Regions from separate parts of the Secundilactobacillus sp. MJ173 genome, predicted to be linked through region 3. Evidence: riboswitches for the same ligand, from Rfam matches in the RefSeq annotation. Region 3 holds a riboswitch; each other region holds the start of a gene.
What was found. A riboswitch is a leader RNA that binds a small molecule or an ion and turns the genes downstream of it on or off. The one in region 3 is predicted to bind thiamine pyrophosphate.

Region 1 (3,400 bases), on a different contig from region 3:
AACGGAATCCCCGCTTCGGCGCAACGGCCACGTAATTTCATGGCCATTGCTGCGCGATCAATCGGTGACAAGGTTGAAGCATTGCCCTTATCACGAAATTGAAAAGCTGTGATACCCGCTTTAATGGCCTGCTCAATGATGGTTTCGAACTGACCTTCAGGCACATCTTGAGAACCGCAGACAAAGTAAGCTTTCAACATTTCTGGTTTGAATTTCATTTGCCCGAATGCTCCTCTCCGTAAGCCCAATGGTTCAGTGGCCCATGACCATGACCAACTTGGATAGTATTGCGAATAGCAGCTTCAACGAAGTCCTTCGCCACCCGAATAGCCGATTCAATGTCTTTGCCCTTGGCAATCTCCGCAGTCATAGCACTAGACAGCGTATCGCCAGTACCATGAGTTCGAACGGTGTCAACTCGAGGCGCGCTGAGCCAGAATTCTTTACCATTTTCCAGCAAAACATAATCGGTCACTTTATCGGTATCGCCGTGACCACCCTTGATCATAACGTTCTTAACACCAGTTGCACGGATCTGCTTAGCAGCCGCCTGCATGTCTTCGGGTGTCTTGATAGTCATATCAGTTAGCCGTTCCGCCTCTGGTAAATTAGGTGTGACAACGGTCGCTAGCGGCAATAAATCACGCTTAACGGTGTCAATCGCATCATCAGCCAGTAACGGCGCACCGCCCTTAGCAATCATAACGGGATCCACGATCAGCGGTCCCAAGTCATATTTCTTCAGATTCTCAACGACGATTTCCACGTGTTCTGCATCCGCCAGCATCCCCGTCTTGCAGGCTTTAATTTTCAAATCACCCGCCACTGACGCAAACTGTTCATCGATTAATTTCTTAGATAATGCAGCAAAATCTTGCACACCAATGGTATTCTGTGCGGTTACAGCTACAATCACTGCAGCACTAAATACGTGACGTTCCTGCATGGTCTTGATATCGGCCATAACGCCAGCACCACCACCGGAATCAGTCCCAGCAATCGTGAGTGTTTGTGGAAATGAATTAACTTCCTCAGCCATCTTAAATGTCACACCTTTCAGTCAAATTGGGCAATCTTTTCAATATCAGCAACGGATGCTAAATGCAATTCGTCCATTAAGCGAGCAGAGAAAGTACCTGGCCGTTCCTCTTTCAGCTGATCAGCAACGATCTGGCCGATTGAAGCAAAGACCAAGCAAGCTGTTTGAGCAGCTTCAAAGTAGTCACCATCACTGACCGCACAAAAGGCACCCACAATACTGCTGAGCATATCGCCAGAACCAACGTGTAACTGGAACAGCGGCGTGCCGTTAAATACTCGGGCAACGTGTTCACCATCGGTAATGACATCCGTGGCACCACTAAGAATAACGACACAATTCTGTTTCTTAGCAGCAGCTTTAGCGATTTCCACCACGTCTTGATTGCCGGAACCAGCATCGATGCCCTTCGCGTCCCAGGCAACATCTGCCAAAGCGGCGATTTCACCAGCGTTCCCACGAATAACGTCCACTTGGAACTGGCTCATCAAATCAAGGGCAACTTTCTTACGGTAACTAATGGCACCAACCGCCACTGGATCAATAACTAACGGTTTGTGCTGTGCGTTAGCAGCTTTGCCCATAGCTAAAATATGGTCTACTTGCGGCTTAGAAAAAGCTCCAAGGTTCAAAGCAACGGCATTACTGATACCCACCATTTCATCGGTTTCAGCAATTTCTTCGGACATAATGGGTGACGCACCAATGGCGTTAATGCCATTAGCCACATCTTGAACGGTGACAAAGTTTGAAATGTTAAGGACAACGGGATTGGTCTCGCGAATCTGATTCAGCAAATCGATTTTCATGAAAAATCCTCCCAAAATTTTAGTACAAACAACAGTCAGATACTAAAAAAAGTCGAGCTAATCAAAACGTTAGCTCGACTCTTCACCAGTAAAACTGGTCCGAATTGAACACGTTCCTTCGCAAGTCTGAACTTACAGGTTCAAAGGGATAGTGCGAGCACATCTCAGCCCCAGAAAAAAGTGGGACACCCCTCGTGTTGTTTGGCTTAATTGTAAAAGAAAAAGGGTGTGGAAGCAAGCGCTTAGAGAGCGGAGTGTAAGGGACGGGCGCCAAAAATCCCGAACTTGGATTTTAGGTGGCTGTCACTTACATGCAGCTCTCTGCTTGCTGTAACCCGACTAAATCAGGGTGTGGAAGCAAGCGACTAGAGACTGAAAACTAAGACGCTTTCGGCAAAAATCCTGGGCTTGGATTTATGCCGGAAGTGACTTAGACGTAAGTCTCTGCTTGCTGTAACCCAACTACTCTACATAAAAGAAAAGAGCCCAGCCCCAAAAGGTTGAACTCTTCCAAACATAAATTCTAAAACGACACCGCATCCGGATCCATCGCTGACCCAGCAGCACCCTGGAACCCGTCAATCTTCTTCATGTCATCTTCACTAATTTCAAAGTCAAAGATGTCAGCATTCGACTTAATATATTCAGCGTGCACAGACTTTGGCAGTGGCAAGAAGCCGTGCTGTAAGTGCCAGCGTAGGACTAATTGTGGTACAGACTTATTGTATTTCTCAGCAATCTCTTTCAGTCCATCAATCTGGAAAATCTTACCAGTTCCAAATGGACTGTATGCCTCTGATAAAATATCGTGTGCGTTATTATATTCCACAACGCTTGGCTGCAGATCGGATGGATTCAAGAAAATCTGGTTAACCATTGGCGCAATCTTAGCGGTCTTCAGCAAGGCATCCAAATGTTTAGGCCGGAAGTTTGAAACCCCGATAGCCTTCACTAAACCTTCCTCATAAGCTTCTTCCATAGCTTTCCAAGTCTCAGCATTAGCTTCTTCCCAGTTATCACGAAAAGCAACTGGATTTGGCCAGTGAATCAAGTAAAGATCAACGTATTCCAAACCTAATTTGGATAGAGAGGTCCCAATGGCTTGCTTCGCTTTTTCATAGCCGTGATCAGCATTCCATAATTTCGTGGTCACGAATAAATCTTCGCGTTTCACACCAGAATCGTGGATTGCTCGACCAACGCTTTCTTCATTCCCATAAGCAGCAGCCGTATCAATGTGACGGTAGCCCGCTTTCAAGGCATCTAATACTGACTGGTAAGCAACATCGCCATCTGGCGTCTGCCAAGTGCCAAGTCCAATAACCGGAATCTTAGTCCCGTTGCTGAGTGTATAAGTATCTGTGAGAGCCATACCAAGTCCTCCTTTATGATTAAAAAACGGTAAACTCAAGTCTTAACAACTTTGAGTTTACCGTTTTTTTGAAGTTTGACGCAAGTGATTAGGCTTACGCAACCTGGTTAATCTTTCTTCATCCACTTACGGAATTTATTAATGATGTAGCCCAGCACGATGAGAACTGCTAGACCTTCA
Region 2 (3,400 bases), on a different contig from region 3:
AAGTCAAGAAACCAAATGAAATTTTTACCAATATAGACTTATGGCACAACCTCATTTTAATACTACTTACTCAGCCTATTCATCTGTGGCTGAATCACCGTGGACCAAATACTCTTCAATAACACATAAGCAATCACCGCACCAACCAGTGCACTAAGGAAGAAACTTGGCACAAATAGCCAAAGTGCACCCTTCGCCCCTAATAGCAGTGCTGCAATTGGGTAAGCAACTATCGCACCTATGATACCAGTCCCAATCAATTCGCCAAACACTGCTGCAATCAGCCTTTTAGTGTATCTGAATAGCAAACCGCTTAAAAAAGCACCGAACATGCTACCAGGAAAAGCTAGAATCGTACCAGTCCCCAGCAAATTACGAATTAAGGACGTTAAAAACGCCTGTGTCATTGCCCACCAAGGTCCTAATAAGGCCCCAGATACAACGTTGATTAAGTGTTGCATTGGCGCAACTTTGGCTACACCCACTGTAAATTCAAATAAACTGCCACCGATTACACCTAATGCCACAAGAACCGAAGTTAGGGTTAAATAATAAACTCTTTTATTCATGCGTTTGCTCCTCTCTATTCTCCTGCATAGTCAGCCACTTACCTAATCCGTCATCAACGGGTACTTTTTGGTGACCACCCCTGTCAGATAAACGCCTAATACTAGCACTAGTAGCAAGAAGAAGGTCGTCCCCAAAAAGAAGTCCAACTTCTGCAACCACGAATAACCAACAACGCCGATTAGCCACCATAAAAAGTTTAATGGTAATGAAAGTCGTTGATGCATCAAGAAGACGCTGACAAATAAGATGGCAAATAGCGGTGTGAATACCGCCCCGATAGCGTATAAAAAGTTCTGGTAGTATGCCATTGAAACAAACAGTGCAATCAGTAAACCTAACACCGTAATCCCAATCGCAATCAAATTAACTGCTTTAGTCTTTACCAAATTAGCGATATTAGTAGCTGCCGAATAGGCATCCATGAAGGTCGTGGTTACCGTTGAAAAAACGATCACTAGCAGAGCAATCATCCCCATACTGGAATGCGAAAGCACGGTTGTAAAATTAGATTGGCCGGTTAAAATCACCGTGAAAAGTCCCAGTGAAAACATGGCCACACTGGCAATAAAGTAGCCGCTCACACTGGCCATACTGGTGCGAAACGGTCGATCGGTATGCTGAGTGTAATCGCCAATCAGTGGCAACCAGGAAAGTGCCATGGTCACGTTAAGTTCAACTGCACTGCCAAAACTCAATGGCGCGAGATCGGTACTATTTTGCAAGCGGCCCTCCTTCATAATGGTCCACAGCATCAGGATCATGCCAATGGCTAGTAAGACAACGATGACGTTATTCACTTTGAAAAGCCAGTCGTGATCCATTAATAGCCAAACCACGATCAACACCGCCACGATGAGTGACATCACCAATACTGATTGATAGTTGAACAACGCCTTTGATAGCCCATTCATCGCCTGTTGAGCATTGACGATCATTACCGCCGTCCACCCTAGTAACTGCAGCGCATTTAGCATTGAAAACAGCCCAACGCCCTGTTGCCCAAAAACCGTCTTAGTGGCTTGGATTGCCGTCCTATTCTGCTGAGCTGATAGATAACCAGCAGGTAGCAGAAAAACAAAACAGCCAATCACGTGCCCAACTAAGATCGCTAGCAAGCCGCTTTTCCAACCTAATGGTGCAATGAGTGTCCCGGTCACAATCTCAGCGATTGAAATCGCCGCACCCATCCAAAGCAGAAATAGCCCGCTTGGTTTCGTATTTCCCATTAAAAGCCCCTCTTCCAATAAAAAAGGTCCTTCAGCCGCAGTTAGTTCCGCGCACTGAAAGACCATCATTGTATATTGATGTTCACGTACACTTTCCTTCGCAAGTATTAACTATACAGGTTCGAAGGGACTAGATTCATCTATCTCAGCCATATGGCGCCCCTAGTGCATTTAATTTTCAGTTATTATTTTAGCACACTTCTCATTAATACGCGTGAATCGTAAAGCGTAATTATTACAGTTTAATTAAATCAAGTCTAATTAGTGGTAATTCGAATTGATTATTGGTAAATTATTACCATTGTTGTGACGGCATCAAATACTACTAACACCATTGACCTGGCAATTACTTAATGAATTTGTTGCACTAATATCACTAAGTCATTGGAGGAAACATGGCAAAAAAATCAAAGATTGCAAAGTATAACAAGCAACGTGAACTCATCGCAAAGTATGCCACTATTCGGCGTGAACTAAAGGCGCAAGGCGACTACGAAGCCTTGGCCCACCTGCCAAAGGACTCTAATCCTAATCGGCTACGTAACCGGGACGGATTAGACGGACGGCCACGCGGTTACATGCGCAAGTTCAATATGTCCCGTTTGAATTTCCGGAAATACGCTCACCTTGGTCAAATTCCTGGTGTCCGTAAGGCCTCATGGTAAAGTTATAAGGAGATCAATCATGGAAAAGACTGATATGGCTAGCGCTTACCGGCGACTTAAGAGTCCCAGTTTGAAGACCCGTAAACGGGCGATGAAAATCATCCGCGACGCTAAGCGTAATGCCGCTAATACGAAAAAGTAATTTTAAGCCTAAACAGGTTAAAAAGCGCCTTAGAATTGAAAGCTGACTTTATCAGCCAAATTCTAAGGGGCTTTTTTAATTTGATTAGCTTGGCACTACTTTAAAGTGAATCAGACTCCGGTCGTCAAATGAGCGATTGCCAGACACAGTACCCTTAGTTGACCGGTATTCATGGCTGCAAGTGGGATCATTTTGCAAAACCTCTCGTAGACTTGCCTCCGACTCAGCCAAATTACCTGCTGCTTTAGGATAGCCGTCACTCGCTAACACGATTTGGTGCTCCGCGTTTGATAGTGGGTAGACCTTTAACAGTGAATCTGGGATGGGCTGGCCGTTAAAGATCGCATAACCCCACTCGCTATCAGCTACATTAGCAAATTGAGTCGCCTTTAAAATCCACGGCAAAATAGCTGTACGACCGGGATCCGACTGCTTATCATCAGGGGATAGCCGCAGAACCAAACTGCGCATATTCGATAAAACCAAGTCACTTGGCTTGGGATTAGTTAGCAGCTGACCATCTAGATTAATTTGCGCATCACCAACCTGCCACAGTTCATTACGAAAACGAGAATAAACCACGGCAACGGCTTGCAGCCCCTGGCTATCACGATCAACTGGAAAATCAATTTGATGATAAAAAGTGACGAATGCTTGATTTACTCGCTCTATCAGCACTGACAACGTGGCGTTTTTAGGCAACCGTTCTACAACGCCAGCAATCATGGTAGACGCTATTTTTCCAGTTGTCTTACCCTGGTACTGAAACTTCGATTTACTGGTGACACCGTCAACGA
Region 3 (3,400 bases):
ACGGCCCACGTAAGCCGAAATTGGATTCTTATAATACAGGTCTTCTGGTCGTAACGTGTAGCTTTGGTTAGGATCTAAGAATGCAATATCTGCATCAGCGCCAACTCTCAGTTGCCCTTTATCTTTCAGGCCGAATAATTGAGCTGGTCCCGCAGCGGTTAGCTGGACAAACTGCTGCAAGTTTAAGCGCCCTGATTTAACCGCAACATCGTAAAAAACATCTAAGTTATTCTGCGCACCACTGATGCCACCCCAGACTTCGAAAATATTGTTGTTAGGGTTCGCCTTCATCTCCGCGGGTGCTGGTGAATGGTCCGAGGTCACCGCGTTAACGTGGCCTGCTTGAACTTCCCGCCATAAGTCAGCCTGGACCTCAGGTGTCCGTAACACGGGTGAACACTTCGCTAAGGGACCAATTTGCTTAAAATCAGTCGTATTTAGCGCCAAATAATGCACGCAGGTTTCGCAAGTCACATTCTGCCCCTCTGTTTGTGCTCGTTGAACTTCCCGAACAGCTTCACCAGTCGACAGGTGGACGAAATGTAACTTACAGCCAGTTTGCTTAGCCAGATACAAAGCCCGTCTAACTGCTTCCACTTCCACCATTGGCGGTCGTGAATCAATGTAGGCTTGAATATTCGTATGATGATGGGCAATCTTATCTTCAGCCAGCCGATCAGTCAAAACGGCATTTTCAGCATGTAATGATAGTCGTAAACCAGTCTTAGCGATTGCCTGCATCCCCCGGTACAAATCATAATCATCCACGTTATGGAAATCACCGGGCGCATCACTGCCAGTGGTTGCCATAAACGCTTTAAAGCCAGCTGCACCAGCATCCGCCATCGGTCCAATATCCGCTTGATTACCGGGTACTAAGCCACCATACAATGCAAAATCAATGTAAGATTTACCCTCAGCGATGGCACGATGACGGGTAAATTCAGCTGCGGTTGTCCGAGCCGGAAGCGCATTTAATGGCATCACCACCATACTAGTCGTTCCGCCAGCCGCAAGCGCTTGGCTGCCAGTATGGTAATCTTCCCAGTCACTGCGTCCCGGTTCGTTGATGTGCACGTGTGCATCCACCATTCCCGGTAAAACCAGTTGACCTTGAGCGTCAATCACTTCCGCGGCATCTTCAGATAGCTCACCAATGGCCGCAATTTTACCGTCTTTAATCGCTAAATCACCGTTCACCACACCCGTTGGCGTGACGATCAACCCGTTCTTGATAATCGTTGTTGCTTGCATGTTTCTTCCTCCAAGCCAACACTGTGACTGGTCGCTCAGCAAATAAAAAAGCCCACTTGAATGGTTCTCAAATGGACTGGTAGTCTGTCGACTAACATGGCGCTCCCTACGGCAGTACGAACTGCATCAGGTTATTTGGGTATCTCTCAGCTATCACTAGCACCCCAGACCACAATGTTTATTCAATTTGAATTCTTAATTCTAATTAAAGCGAGTTTACTGAAATAAGTCAAGGGTTTACACTAATTAGCTTGCCGCCAAAAAATCTTCCAGCTTAGCTTGCTTCACGCCCGCAATAGTTTGCCGTAATTTCTCCCAGCTCGATGTCTTTAGCGGATCCAGCATCGTTACCTGTGGAATATCATGAATGCTTGCCACGTAAATGTCGGAGAGAAACACATCAACATCGCTACTCAACTGATTGGTCAGCACAATGCCTGCGCCAAGATTAGCCACCAATAATTTAGCGAAATAGTCCATCGGCACAATACTTTGAACAAAATCAACGCAAATTGTGACGTTATCCCGCGCTAATTCACTAGGCACATCCGCAATCAAAATTTTAACGTAGGACTTGAGCAACTTGGCACGGCATTCGTCACAAAGCTGGAGATCAAAAACCTTAATGGCCTCATCCACCAGTTGCTTGCCTAAAATGGTGAGTGCTGGAAAATCCATGGCCATATGGGACTGATCAGACGCAATAACCTCGGTGAAATCAAAGTAGTCAAACATCATCAGCCACACTGTTAACTGGGTGATATGCTGGGCAGTTTTTGCTGCTCCTCACCCGTGAATTTGGCCTGATCGATCACCAGCGTTTCAGCTAAAACGCGTTCAAAGTGTTTGCTGCCATTATTATATTGCTGCTGCAACTGCTGGCAGAATTTAACCGGCACGGAAGCCATAATTTGCTGACTGCGTAAAAATAAGAATAGGTAACAGATTTCAGAATCAATGTCCGATTCCCCACTATGAGAAACGTTTTCGAGGTAATAATGTTTTAAAAATGACAGTCGTGTATCCCGTTCTAACGTTGCTAAATGACGAATATTTAAAAAATGCCGACCAGCCAACCGTTTAACTTGAATCTGGACAAACATCTTCAATTTCAACCGTTCACTAGGTGTCAGTGAAATACCAAAGGTCATACATAAGAAATTACAAAAACGTGAAGTCTCGCTCTCTAATTCAGGAAATGGGTCTTCAATCCCGTTAAAGAAATGATAATAAATATTAGAAATTTTGGCCCGTTCGACAAGTTCTGGGTGCAGACTGCCACCTATTGGCCGAGCTTGCGTCACCGCTTTATTATCCAGCACATTTTCAACTTGAGTCCGTAGTGCATAGTACTTTGACTGACTCATAAAATGATCAAGCAGAAACTTCTGGCGTGACTGAGTCTGCTGATTAAGATACTCAAATTCAAACACCTGAAACCGCGGTGATTGTTTCAAGTAGATAAGTTGCAACTGCTGACAGATTGAATAATCAATACCGTCACAAACGACAAGATTATCTTTGACAGTGAGTTGACAATCTTTTTGCTGAATACTCCCTAAATCTTGAATTAATTCGTCAATGAGTTGGTTGAACTTATAACGTGTTATCGATACTTGGTCGATGATCTGTTTGACCTCAACATCTCGCCGCGCATTTTCAGCCAATACCCCTAAAATTCCCAGTTTAGTGCGTTCATTCTTCCCCAAAAAAGCTAAATAATCCATAAACCTATCCCCCATTAGATAACCTAGTAACCCCCGCAGTCACTCCTACACAGTGTCTCCCAAGACCTGTGTATAAATACTTAATGCTTATCCAAGAAAACGCTCACAACATAATTGTTGTTTTTCTATTTAAAAATAATATAATGTAGATAAGATTAGTGTACAATACTCAATTAAATAGATTAGTTCATTAATAGACACATCTGATGAGATTGTTCACCAATCATCGAGGGGGAAATAGGATGATAACTCAACTTAGAGGGGGACAAAAAGTGGTTTCTAAGAAGAGTGATCAACCAGATCGGCGAACGTTAAAGACTCAACGTCAATTGAAAAAGGTGTTCGTCAAACTATTGCACGATAATCCAATTGACAAGATCACCGTTGCAGAACTTACTAGAGAAAGTGATATTGGTCGG
Region 4 (3,400 bases), on a different contig from region 3:
CAATGATCATGGTTTGCTGACAATCTTTCGCAACTTGTTTCATGATGGTCATAATGGCTTGCAATGAGCTAAAATCAAGCCCAGTGAACGGTTCATCGAACAGCAAGACTGGAGTGGCCATGATCAGCATTTCTAAAATTTGCAATTTTTTCTTTTGACCGCCGCTTAACGTGTAGACTACTTGGTCTTGCAACTGAGTTAACTGTAATTGTTCTAGAAATTTAGGAATACGATCCTTAAAATAAGCGGGTGCCTGACTATTTTTTAAAGACAGTGTCAGTTCTTCTGCAACCGTCACGTTTAAGAACTGCTGATCAGCATCTTGGAAGACCAAGGCGACTTGTTGGTATAGTCGATTAGGTCGAATTTTAGCAATTTCCTTTTGGTTAAGTAACAAGGAACCGTTGTATTGATGCAGTTTTGAAAGCGCTAATAGCAAAGTCGATTTACCTGTACCATTAGCACCGGTCAACAGGGTGATGTGATGCTGGAAGAAGTCAATTTTAGGTTGTGACACCAGAGTGGAAGTACCAGCGATTAATTTTAAATCATGTGCTGAAATAATCGGCTGATCAGTTTCCTTTGGCAAAAGTAATTGCTGATTAGAGGTATCCTGCCGTTTAAAACTAGCCATTTTTTGCGTCGCCGCATCGGAGTCGAGTAATTCGAGTGAGTCACCCGTACCATTTAGCACAAAAAGGTGATCGATATAAGCATCATAGTCTTCAAGGTCGTGATCGGAAATGATAATGGTCTTGTGCTCTTCGTGCTGCAGTCTTGAAAGCTTAGCTAACAATAACTGACGGGCAACTGGATCGACGCTGGCAAAAGGTTCATCTAACAGGATGGTGTCGGCTTGCATGGCGATGATTACAGCTAGGGCAACTTTTTGTTTTTCACCACCTGAGAGACTATTAAGTTGGCGATGACGTAACGGACTAATCTCCACGTAATCAAGTGCTCGGTCAACCCGGGGCATCATTTCTTCTGGTGCCACGCACTGATTTTCTAACGCAAAAATTAATTCACGTTCGACTGTGTCCATGGCAAACTGCTGGTTGGGGTTTTGAAACATCATTGCAACTAGCTGGCCACGCTTTGTTTCTGGTATGTCACTAATTTTGGCGTCGTTTAACCGGACTTCTCCGGCAGTAATCAGGCCACCAAACTTCGGGTAAAGGCCACTAATAATCTTCATCAGGGTGGACTTACCAGAACCAGAGGGACCCGTCAGCAGTGAAAAGCCGCCGTCAGGAAAAGTGGCTGAAATATCAGCCAAAGTCAAAGGCTTTTGACCGTCCTCAGTCGGATAAGAAAATGATAGTTGATTTACCGAAATCGTTGCCATGAGTTTACCTCAATTCTAGCGCGTTTGAGTTTGCATCAAGTGTGTCCGGTCAAGCAAGTTGACGATGGCCTTAACCAGTAAACCGGAGAAGATCCAAGTTGAAACCAGACGGATGATGAACAGTGCAATCAGCAGGCCAATGTGATACTTGGAGTAACCGTTACGAATCATGTCCCAACCAAAAGTGACGATGGTGGTGGTCAGCACACTGAGATTCAGGCTAAACCAGTCGTAACGCTTGTAGCCAGTGAAGGTAAAGCCTAATTCTGAAGCAACCCCTTGAACAACACCGGAGATCATGGTGCTAGCACCCCATTGACCGCCAAGGAACATTTCAACTACCGACCCTAAAAGTTCACCAAGGGTAGCCGAACCGACTTTTTTAAAGACGTATCCGGATAATGGACCAGCCATCACCCAGATGCCCATGATGATGTCATTGGCGCCGGGGCCAAGTCCAACTGGTGTGAGGGCAACTGTTAGTACGTTGTACAATGGACCGACGACCCAATAGATCACCCCAAAGAAAATCGCAATTAACGTTAGCAAGATAATGTCGCGTAAGTGCCAAGCATTTGAATATTTCATGACAAAAGCCTCCAAATATAGTTTTGCTAAACGTTTTCCACAGAAAAAGAGTCAAAGATAAACGATTATCTTTGACTCTTCCTTTTGGCTTTTATCATCAGAAAATAAATGCATTATGCTCCCTTCGCTGGTATTAACCAGATCAGGTTCAATGGGTGGTATCTCAGCCAAAAGGCACCCCAGATAACGTTTAGTACAATGTTCAGTCTACACGGACTAGTTAGTATTTGCAAGCAAACTAATGCGGAGTTATGCGCGACCTAACTTCTTTAAATTCGGAATTGTCAGCATGGTGCATAGACTAATGATGTAGAGGATTGACAGGAATCCCATGACGACGATTAAACTGTAATGATCCATCAAGAAACCGATTGCTACACTGGAGAAGCCACCGATTGCACGTCCAACGTTAACGATAACGTTGTTGGCAGTTGAGCGGATTTCAGTTGGGTAAAGCCGAGAAATGACAGCACCATAACCACCGAACATGCCGTTTGAGAAGAAACCAAGAATGGCGCCGGCGATCAGTAAAGTCACCTCATTAACTGCCAGGGTGATGCTAAAGACTGCAACTGCGGAGCAAATCAAGAAAATACCAAATGCCAAACGGGGACCGAAATAATCAAGAATGCTGCCGAAAGTCATCATCCCAATACTCATGCCGACAATCGTTGCAATCATCCAAATAGAGGAACCAGACACGCTTAAGTGCAATTTCTGTTGCATGATGGAAGGCAGCCAGTTCATTAAACCAAAGTAGCCGGCAATTTGGACCACCACCATCACGCTAAGGGCAATGGTTTGATAAGCTAGCTTGGGTGTCTTGAACAGTGCACTGATTCGAACCCGTTTGCTGGGATCTTTTTCAGCCTTCTTGGCGGCTAAAAATTCGTCGCTATCGTGTAAATGACGACGGATGAAGTAGGTTAAGCCAACCGGAATCAAGCCGAATAAGAACAGTGCCCGCCAGCCGAATGCAGGAATAATAAAGGCGGCAGAGATGGCGGCTAAAATAGCACCAATTTGACCACCAATTGCGGCAATAGACGTCATTTTACCGATCTTATGATGATTAAAGTTTTCGGCAATCAGCGTAATGCCGACACCGTATTCACCACCAGCACCAACACCGGCAATAAAACGGCAAAGGTAGATCAGTGTAATGCTATTTGCGAAGTACATGGCAGCAGTGGCAAAAGCAAAAATGAATACGGTGTGAGAAAAAGTCCGTACTCGTCCAAAACGGTCAGCAATAACGCCGAAAAAAATGCCACCCACTAGCATGCCCAAATTAGTGATTGATGAAATCAGCCCTGCCTGAGCACCGTTGATATGTAAATCAGCGATGATGGAAGAAAGTGCGAAGGAGAGGAATAAAACGTCCATATTCTCCAAAGCAAATCCCGCCGAGGTAGAAGCGATCGTCCACTTTTGGTTCTTACTTAGTGCGTGGTGTGCAGTAGT

Region 1: another riboswitch for thiamine pyrophosphate. It lies ahead of thiM (hydroxyethylthiazole kinase); the one in region 3 lies ahead of allB (allantoinase AllB).
Region 2: another riboswitch for thiamine pyrophosphate. It lies ahead of cytX (putative hydroxymethylpyrimidine transporter CytX); the one in region 3 lies ahead of allB (allantoinase AllB).
Region 4: another riboswitch for thiamine pyrophosphate. It lies ahead of AC6H04_RS05905 (ECF transporter S component); the one in region 3 lies ahead of allB (allantoinase AllB).

Annotation. Positions count from the first base shown of each region.
Region 1 covers NZ_BAAKGN010000066.1:5,601-9,000, reverse strand. Annotated here, with positions in the region: gene thiE (thiamine phosphate synthase) at 1-218, opposite strand, end outside; gene thiD (bifunctional hydroxymethylpyrimidine kinase/phosphomethylpyrimidine kinase) at 215-1,039, opposite strand; gene thiM (hydroxyethylthiazole kinase) at 1,057-1,848, opposite strand; TPP riboswitch at 1,945-2,051, opposite strand; gene AC6H04_RS10500 (aldo/keto reductase) at 2,372-3,220, opposite strand; gene AC6H04_RS10495 (WxLIP family cell surface protein) at 3,328-3,400, opposite strand, start outside.
Region 2 covers NZ_BAAKGN010000038.1:43,375-46,774, forward strand. Annotated here, with positions in the region: gene thiW (energy coupling factor transporter S component ThiW) at 63-569, opposite strand; gene cytX (putative hydroxymethylpyrimidine transporter CytX) at 612-1,796, opposite strand; TPP riboswitch at 1,873-1,970, opposite strand; gene rpsN (30S ribosomal protein S14) at 2,192-2,461, shown strand; gene AC6H04_RS06425 (putative metal homeostasis protein) at 2,481-2,603, shown strand; gene AC6H04_RS06430 (hypothetical protein) at 2,688-3,400, opposite strand, start outside.
Region 3 covers NZ_BAAKGN010000058.1:80,716-84,115, forward strand. Annotated here, with positions in the region: gene allB (allantoinase AllB) at 1-1,254, opposite strand, end outside; TPP riboswitch at 1,340-1,431, opposite strand; gene AC6H04_RS08760 (hypothetical protein) at 1,501-1,992, opposite strand; gene AC6H04_RS08765 (hypothetical protein) at 2,004-2,981, opposite strand; gene AC6H04_RS08770 (TetR/AcrR family transcriptional regulator) at 3,224-3,400, shown strand, end outside.
Region 4 covers NZ_BAAKGN010000036.1:63,628-67,027, forward strand. Annotated here, with positions in the region: gene AC6H04_RS05900 (ABC transporter ATP-binding protein) at 1-1,348, opposite strand, end outside; gene AC6H04_RS05905 (ECF transporter S component) at 1,364-1,936, opposite strand; TPP riboswitch at 2,038-2,128, opposite strand; gene AC6H04_RS05910 (MFS transporter) at 2,186-3,400, opposite strand, start outside.